Regions from separate parts of the Peribacillus sp. NPDC006672 genome, predicted to be linked through region 2. Evidence: riboswitches for the same ligand, from Rfam matches in the RefSeq annotation. Region 2 holds a riboswitch; the other holds the start of a gene.
The links. Region 2 has a riboswitch for thiamine pyrophosphate ahead of tenA (thiaminase II). Riboswitches for the same ligand answer to the same signal wherever they lie in the genome.
Positions count from the first base shown of each region.

Region 1: linked by a shared signal. The riboswitch ahead of ACQKKK_RS00785 (ABC transporter substrate-binding protein) and the one ahead of tenA (thiaminase II) in region 2 are both predicted to bind thiamine pyrophosphate.

Region 1 covers NZ_JBNNOR010000001.1:148,912-153,153, forward strand. The annotation lists gene rarD (EamA family transporter RarD) at 1-854, shown strand, start outside; gene ACQKKK_RS00780 (protein-glutamine gamma-glutamyltransferase) at 943-1,770, opposite strand; TPP riboswitch at 2,008-2,117, shown strand; gene ACQKKK_RS00785 (ABC transporter substrate-binding protein) at 2,250-3,254, shown strand; gene ACQKKK_RS00790 (thiamine-binding protein) at 3,266-3,550, shown strand; gene ACQKKK_RS00795 (ABC transporter permease) at 3,547-4,242, shown strand, end outside.
Region 2 covers NZ_JBNNOR010000002.1:126,239-130,480, reverse strand. The annotation lists gene thiD (bifunctional hydroxymethylpyrimidine kinase/phosphomethylpyrimidine kinase) at 1-499, opposite strand, end outside; gene thiW (energy coupling factor transporter S component ThiW) at 468-989, opposite strand; gene tenA (thiaminase II) at 1,004-1,693, opposite strand; TPP riboswitch at 1,788-1,891, opposite strand; SAM riboswitch class I at 2,051-2,155, shown strand; gene ACQKKK_RS03945 (Fur-regulated basic protein FbpA) at 2,332-2,520, shown strand; gene ACQKKK_RS03940 (aspartyl-phosphate phosphatase Spo0E family protein) at 2,765-2,959, shown strand; gene ACQKKK_RS03935 (N-acetyltransferase family protein) at 3,031-3,537, opposite strand; gene ACQKKK_RS03930 (GDSL-type esterase/lipase family protein) at 3,759-4,242, shown strand, end outside.

The DNA of each region.
Region 1 (4,242 bases), on a different contig from region 2:
ACTGGAAGTTCCTTCAGGGAGTAGGAGCTACAGAAATTTTGGCTCAAAGGGTATTATGGTCTTTCGTCTTCATGCTGGTTTTATTGATGTTCATGAAAAAAGGGCAAGCGTTTCTTGATTATGTCAAAAACATATTGGGAAATCCCAAACTCTTTGCGGCATTACTAACGGCCGCACTGCTCGTTACAGCTAATTGGGGAGTGTTCATCTGGGCCGTTAACTCAGGACGGATCCTCGACACGAGCCTTGGATATTATATCAATCCGCTAGTCAGTGTACTATTGGGAGTGATAGTCTTGAAAGAGAAATTGAGCGGGGCACAGATCATGTCGTTCGTGCTTGCAGGAATCGGGGTCTTGATCCTTGGCATTCATTTCGGTACCATCCCGTGGGTCTCTCTTGTTTTGGCCATGACCTTTGGATTATACGGTCTGGCAAAAAAAATGATCAAAGCCGAATCAGCGATCGGGCTGACGCTCGAAACGATGATGGTAACGCCTCTTGCCTTGGGTTACCTGATATACTTGATGAACCAATCAGAAATGCAATTCTTTACAGCAGGAAGCACAAGTTTGCTGTTGGTGGGCGGTGGGATTGTCACGGCCTTGCCTCTTTTATATTTTGCAAAAGGGGCGGAGAAGATCCCGTTATCGATGCTTGGGATTTTTCAGTATATCGCTCCGACCTTATCCTTATTGATCGGGGTATTCGTCTATCATGAAAGTTTTACAAAAGCGCATCTTTTAGCCTTTTTGTTCATATGGTCAGCCTTGGCTGTTTATACACTATCCATTACGAAATGGGGTCAGGCAAGTGCACGCAGGTTTAAAGGCAAAGGGAATATCGGTGCGTGAATAAGAAAAAATGCTTGGTGGTTCCATCCCCAAGCATTTTTATTTGCCAATATTTAAAGAAACCGGTTTTACAGCGGAAGTGCTTGAGTCATGAAAGGTAAATCTTCGGACCTATTTCAGAAACAATCAAATCAGATAGGCTGACAAGACCGTGGACGGGCTTTGCACGGGAGGGATTTGGTTGGAATTGTCTATAGTAGGAACTATCCAAGCTAATGATATGTTTTGTCAGGAATGCTGAGATGGTGGCATTCGGCTTTCTATTGCTATTTAGTTCATCGATGATACCTTGTGAATTGGTAATCCCGATTCCGTGGCCATAAAGGAGGTCTTCTCCTAATAATATTGCATTCTCACCTTGCCATTCAGGTGTTTCCTCATCGTGATCAGGGTTTTTGAAGTAAAGGCAATCCCCTGGTAAATAATCCGTTCCTTGATGAACATGAAGAGCCATATTCTCTGGAGGGCGCCAGTCATATAGAAAAAGGTTTGAAAAAAGGTAGTCGAAATTCCTAGGGCCGATTAAATCCAAGATGGCCTTTAAAAAAGTGATGACTATCGCTGTACCGCATTCGAAAGCGTAAAGTGTTCCATTCAAGAAAATGTCCAGGAGTGCAGCATGAGGGGCAATCCCTGGCTGAAGTGTGAAGGTGCCATCCTTTGAAAGGCGCCAATATTGTTTATTGGATGCCGATTCCTCAAGTGTGGAAAATTCTGCATCACTTTTATCCAACGCAAAAGCTGCCTCGATGACTCGGTGCCTCAGTTGTATATCGAAATTAAGGTTTCCAAAGCTCCGATATTCAAAAATGTTAGAATCTTCCGCCAGCAATTGGAGAATTTCAAGCGATTTAGCAGGTGCTATACCTGGTTGGATGTGACTGACATCTAACCATTTGTGATTAATCTTAATCATGATCATATCCACCTTTTGCTTTTGAAATTAAGGGTTTATAAAACCAGTACACAAAAATGTCCACAGGTTATGCTCATTATATGAATACCTGCAAGGAAATGACTATTTAAACGTGTCAGGCACATAAACGAGAATGATTGGAATGGCATGAAAACCTTTCTAATTAATGAGAAGAAGCAAATTAGTATTCCCTTTTCTCCATGAATTGATATAATGGGAGAGAAAAGTTCATATGTACGAGAAATGTAGGGGGGCCAGTACTGCTGGCTGAGATTGCGTCCTTTAGATGCTGACTCTTTGAACCTGATCTGGATGATGCCAGCGGAGGGAACATATTATTACTGACTATCTGTTTTGTATGTTAAACGTCCGAATTCATCTTCGGGCGTTTTTTGTTTTTTACCGGTATTGGAATGGACCCTGGCGCCCCATTATGGTACGGCATATGGATCTTATATGATGTGTAGGAGGATAATAGCTTGAATAAATTCTTACCACTGTTAACTTCGTTGTTCCTTTTGGCTGGATGTGGGGCAGGCGGAACTAATGAAAAAGAAGAATCATCTAAAAAAGAAGGCAATAAAGAATTAAAAAAGGTATCGGTCGTGCTTGATTGGACACCGAATACAAACCATACAGGATTGTATGTAGCCAAGGAAAAAGGATATTTCAAAGAACAAGGTCTGGATGTGGAAATTATCATGCCAGGCGAAGCTGGAGCTGATAAGCTTGTGGCTTCAGGGAAGTCTGAATTCGGCGTGAGCTACCAGGAGGGCATTACGCAGGCCCGCGTGCAAGGCGTGCCGATTGTTTCGCTAGCTGCTGTCATCCAGCATAATACCTCTGGATTCGCTTCACCTTCGGCAAAAAAAATTAAAACTCCCAAGGATTTTGAAGGGAAAACGTATGGTGGCTGGGGGTCTCCAGTTGAAAAGGCCGTTATTGATTCACTTATGAAGAAAGAAAATGCCGATGCAAATAAAGTGGATATAGTGAATACAGGGGACACAGATTTTTTCACTTCGGTTAAAAGGGATATAGATTTTGCCTGGATTTATTATGGGTGGACAGGTATCGAGGCTGAGTTGCGAAATGAAAAGCTTAATATGGTTTACTTAACCGAATACTCTGATAAGCTTGATTACTATACGCCTGTTTTGACAACAAATGAAAAGATGATTAAAGAGGATCCTGAAACTGTTAAAGCATTCGTTCATGCAGCTTCGAAAGGGTACCAGTTTGCGATTAAGAATCCTGATGATGCAGCAGACATATTAATTAAGTCTGCACCTGATCTAGATCCAAAACTAGTGAAGAAAAGCCAGGAGTGGCTTGCAGATAAGTATCAGGATGATGCTCCGCGTTGGGGTGAACAAAAGCTTGAAATCTGGAAGAATTACAGTGATTGGATGACGGAAAATAAGCTTCTTGAAGGTGATTTCAATCCTGAAAAGGCATTTACCAATGAATTTTTACCAAAATAGGAGGAAATACAATGGCCAATTCATTAATTAGTATACAGATTATTCCTAAAGGGGAAAATGTCATCCCTTTGGTCGATGAAGCAATCAAGATCATTGATGAATCAGGTGTTAAGTATGAGGTTCACCCGCTAGAAACAACAATGGAGGGTGAGCTATCCGAGCTTCTGTCGGTTATAGAAAAAATGAATGTAAGAATGATTGAAATAGGTTCGCCGAATGTCATTTCCCAAGTGAAGATACTATATCAGCCGAGCGGGATTACGATGGATACGTTAACGGAGAAATATCGGGCATGATCAAAAGGGGAATTTGGAAGAAGGGGGCTCCCTTCTTTCTTTTATTATGTTTACTGATAGTATGGGAGTCAATGACAGTCTTATTAAAGGTTGAAGAATGGCTGCTTCCCGCTCCATCAGCCATTTTCATCGAAGGAATTGAGTCGTCCCGTAATCTTTTTGGACACCTTATATCAACAACTGAGCTTTCGTTATCGGGTTTTCTTATTGGAAGCTGTATCGGCTTATTAATTGCGGCAATCTTACACCTATTTCCAGGTGTGAAGGACGCGGTTTATCCTCTGCTCATACTATCACAAAATATACCAATCATAGTTTTGGCACCGCTTTTAGTGATCTGGTTTGGCTTTGGCATGCTGCCTAAGTTAATTGTGATTTCACTCGTATGTTTTTTTCCGGTTGCGGTTGCTTCATTGGATGGTTTTCGCCAGACACCTTACGAACTTAAGCATTATTTCAAGATGATGGGAGCGGGGAAAAACCAGTTATTTTGGAAGCTGGAACTACCCCACTCGATCCCGTTCATATTCTCAGGCCTGAAAATTGCGGCCACCTATAGTGTAATGGGTGCGGTTATTTCGGAATGGCTTGGGGCAAAATCGGGGATTGGTGTTTATATGACGCTCGCTTCCTCTGCGTTTAGGACAGATCGGGTGTTTGTTGCCATTTTCATCATTATGGGAATGAGCCTT
Region 2 (4,242 bases):
GACCCAGTTCTTGAATGGAGATGCATGCCCTGTAAAAATCTTGTTTCGTTCGAATTGACAAGCCAGTAAGCACTTCCGCTTCCGGTACATTTGGGGTTACAAGTGTTGCAATCGGAAGCAAATCCATTTTTAAGGCAGAGACAGCCTTTTCGTCGAGCAAATGGTGGCCGCTTTTGGAAATCATGACAGGGTCAAGGATAACGATGGCAGGCATGAAGGTTTTAAGGGACGCAGCGACTGTTTCCACGATTTCCTTTGATCCAAGCATGCCTATTTTTACTGCATCAACAGGAATATCTTCAAAGATAGCTGCTATTTGATCTGAAATGATTGCTGTTTCAATTGGCTGTACTGAACGGACTTCCATTGTATTTTGTGCGGTTACGGCTGTGATGGCAGACATTCCAAAGACACCATGTGCAGAAAATGTTTTTAAATCCGCTTGTATTCCAGCGCCTCCCCCTGAATCAGAGCCTGCGATGGTTAATGCTGTTTTCATAAAAAATCCCCTTCATATAATTATTTTTTAGAAGTATTTTAAGTAATATGAAAGCTAAAAACGCACCTGCGAATGAACTAAGCATAAAAGCTGGTAAAAAACCAAAAAGAGCAGCTTTTTCCCCCAATAGGAGGATTGCAAGTGGATAACAGGATAGGGATCCGAGAATGCCGGTCCCAATCACTTCCCCTAGACAAGCGAATTTCAAACTTTGTGTTTTTCGATAAAGGACGGCAGCCAAAAGTGCACCGATCATGCTCCCGGGAAAGGCAAAAATTGAACCGGTACCAGACAGGTTTCTAATGATGGAAACTAAAAAAGCTTGTGTCACAGCATAAGCTGGCCCCAATAGAACGGCAGTCATGACATTTGCCAGATGCTGAATAGGAAAGACCTTTGCAAATCCTGCAGGGATGAAAATAAATGAACTGGTCAGAGTCGTTATAGCCGTGATCATGGCAGTCAACGTCATTTTCTTGATTGGATTCATCATCATGCCAATACCTACAGTGGCCAATCCTGTTCATTTTGAACCATATCCCAGAATAAATATTCATATCGGGAAGTCACCAAAAAGTGCTTTTCTAATCTCAGAAGTTCCTTCTCAGGCATACCTTCCGTCAATTCTTCCAACAAAGCGATCAGCCATTTGTGTGCTTCCCCGAATTCAGGAGATGAATAGGACCTTATCCAATCTGCGTAGCGATTGTTTTCCAATGCTGCTCCATTTTGTTCTTTTAATAGCAAACCGATTTCATAATAATCCCAAGCGCAGGGCAGGAGACAGGCGATCAAGTCTGCCAAAGTCCCATGCTGAGCTGCATTTAGCATGTAACCTGTATAGGCTAAAGTGGTAGGCGTAGGTTCTGTATCTTCCAATTCCTTGGGACTGATTCCGAATTCCGAGGCATATTGCCGATGGATATCCATTTCTACTTGAAGGGTTTCGTTTAAAATGCTGGAAAACTTTGCCATGGTTTCGGTATTATGAGCTTTGATGACACCTAAAGCAAAGAGTTTGGAATAATCAATGAGATAGATATAGTCCTGCTTCAAATAATAGGAAAATTTCTTTTCCGGAAGCGTGCCGTTTCCAATTGACTGGACAAAGGGGTGTGAATGGTTCCTTTTCCAAATTTCCTTTGCCCGTTCATGAAGTCTTTCACTGAAGGTTTCTAATTTAGTATTCTCCATTGTTCATCCTCCTTTAGAATGGATCCTCTATTTACATCCATAAAAAAAACCGCTCCTGAATACGGAACGGGGTAGATGGATAAAGTCTGCAAATAGACGATATCATCCACTTCCCTCCGCCGGTATGAGCCGGTTCAGGTTCAAAGGGTCCGGAACTAATTCCATCTCAGTCTAAAAAAGACTCCCCTAGTGGTGTGAATTGTATGTAATTACTGACATCATATCAGAAAGACGAGAAAATGCAACCCGCATTTTGAAAGGGGAAACCCATTTATGGCAAGTAAAAAGGCAGAACCAGGTAATTGACTTTTGATGTTTATTGGGATAAAATCATTTCTACATCTTTTATATATTGAATTCTTATCCAGAGAGGTGGAGGGACTTGGCCCAAAGAAACCTCGGCAGCAGACCCATTTTGGGAACTGTGCTAAATCCAACAAGCATTTGCTTGGAAGATAAGAAGAGCCGTACGGACACTGTAAGCCTCTTCTTGAATTAGAAGAGGCTTTTCTTTTTGTGGAATAACGTTTAGTGGCATACTAGAAAAGGTATATATAATTTTGTGAAATCAAACCGGTTAATACAGTTTAGCTCAACTAGAAGCGGGCTCTATGATGACTAGGAAAGGAGCCATTTACATGGCAGAATTATTTAAGAGGATTGAACAGAGGAAGGCAGTGCTTATTGAAGAGTTATTGGCCAATGGAGTATACAAAACCTCTGATGAAAGGCACCTTTATGATGCCTCGTTAAAAGTACTTGAAGATGAATATAAGATTGTAATTAATAGACCTAATAACGAGTCTCCTTCGGAATGGATGACATAGTAAGCGATAGACAATAATCTTGGAAGATGTTGTAAGCATTCGCAGTCTACACTTGTGGATGCTTTTTTTATTTATGTTTATATAGGGGATGACACAATATATACATATTTAGAGAATTAAATAGGCTTTTTGTTACATTTTAACTATAAAAGTACACATTTAATTTCTGATAAATAGTTGATTTTAACTATAAGTTTCATTATGATGAAGGTGTAAAAATATTGAATAAATGGGAGGTGGCTTGATGCTTTGCCAGAAGGTAATTGTAGAAAAAGTAGAAGAGAAGAGACAAGAAATGATCAAATTGGCGGCAATTTATGGTTTAACAAGTCTTCTAACTGTTCAAGCAAGCCAAGAATTGGATACGCTGTTGAATGCGTTAACAAATAAAAGAGATTCTGAATATTTTTCCCTTAAGAAAGTATATAGGTATTTCTAAACTCTCCATTTCGTCCTCGTTTAATTTGAAAAAGGCTACTGCTCAAGGCAATAGCTTTTAAATGAATATCTTTAATTATCGACACGTTTACCAAGTATAATCAAATCCCTTTCAATGCCATCGAGCTCGGCAACCCGAGGTAAATTTGCCCATTTTTCAAACCCGAATTTTGAAAAGAGCTTCAGGCTAGGTGTATTGTGGGCAAAAATGAAACCTAATAAAGTCTTTACCCCTAACTTAGGGCTCACTTCAATTGCCTTTTGAATCGAAATTTGTCCGATGCCTTTTCCCCGGAAATAATCATCGATATAAATGCTGATTTCGGCCGTAGAATCATAAGCTGACCGGCCATAGAAAGATTGAAAGCTCATCCATCCGGCAGTTTGCCCTTCTATAGTAATGATATATAGCGGTCGACTTTCTGAATGATGTTCCTCAAACCATTTAACCCTCGATTGTACGGATACAGGTTCCGTATCTGCTGTGACCATTCTTGAAGCAATTGTCGAATTATATATTTCAACGATTCTGGGTAAATCCGAAAGTGCTGCCTCCCTAAACTCTATGTGCTCTGCCATCATTTAAACTCCTATCTATCATTTATATTCAATCTCCAGAATAAAGGGTATCATCCCGCATAAAGGGACGGTGAATGAAACCAAATCTATTGAAAGTTTTATATTATCATACACTCTTTACTATTTATCTGACAATTCATTTTTGTATGTTAAGACTACTGGTTTTTGGGTATTTAAATAAGATGAAATACTTCATAGTAAATAGACAAAAGGAGAAACCAATGAAAAAAGTAGCAGGTTTATTAATTATAGTACTAGTTATTTGTTTTGCTGCATATAAATTTCAGGCCACGGAGTCGAAAGATGTGCAAAGGGTAATGGCTTTTGGAGATTCGTTAACCTATGGAAAAGGGGATAAAGATGGGGAGGGATATGTAGAAGGTCTGGAGGATGAATTGAATAATCCGGAATCGGAACAAAAAGTGAGTTTTTGGAATTACGGCATAAAAGGCCAGGAAACGGATGGGGTCATGAATCAGCTTGATGATTACCGCATTAAATCAAAACTTGATAAAGCCGATACTTTCATCGTTTATATTGGAACCAATGACTTGATCAATAGTAACGGCGGGGACTTGAAGAAAATAAGTGATCGAAAAATCGATGAGGGTAAACGGGAGTATATCAACCATCTGGATAAAATTACTTCAACGCTGATAAAGGCAAATGATAAAGCGGATATACTTGTAGTAGGACTGTATAACC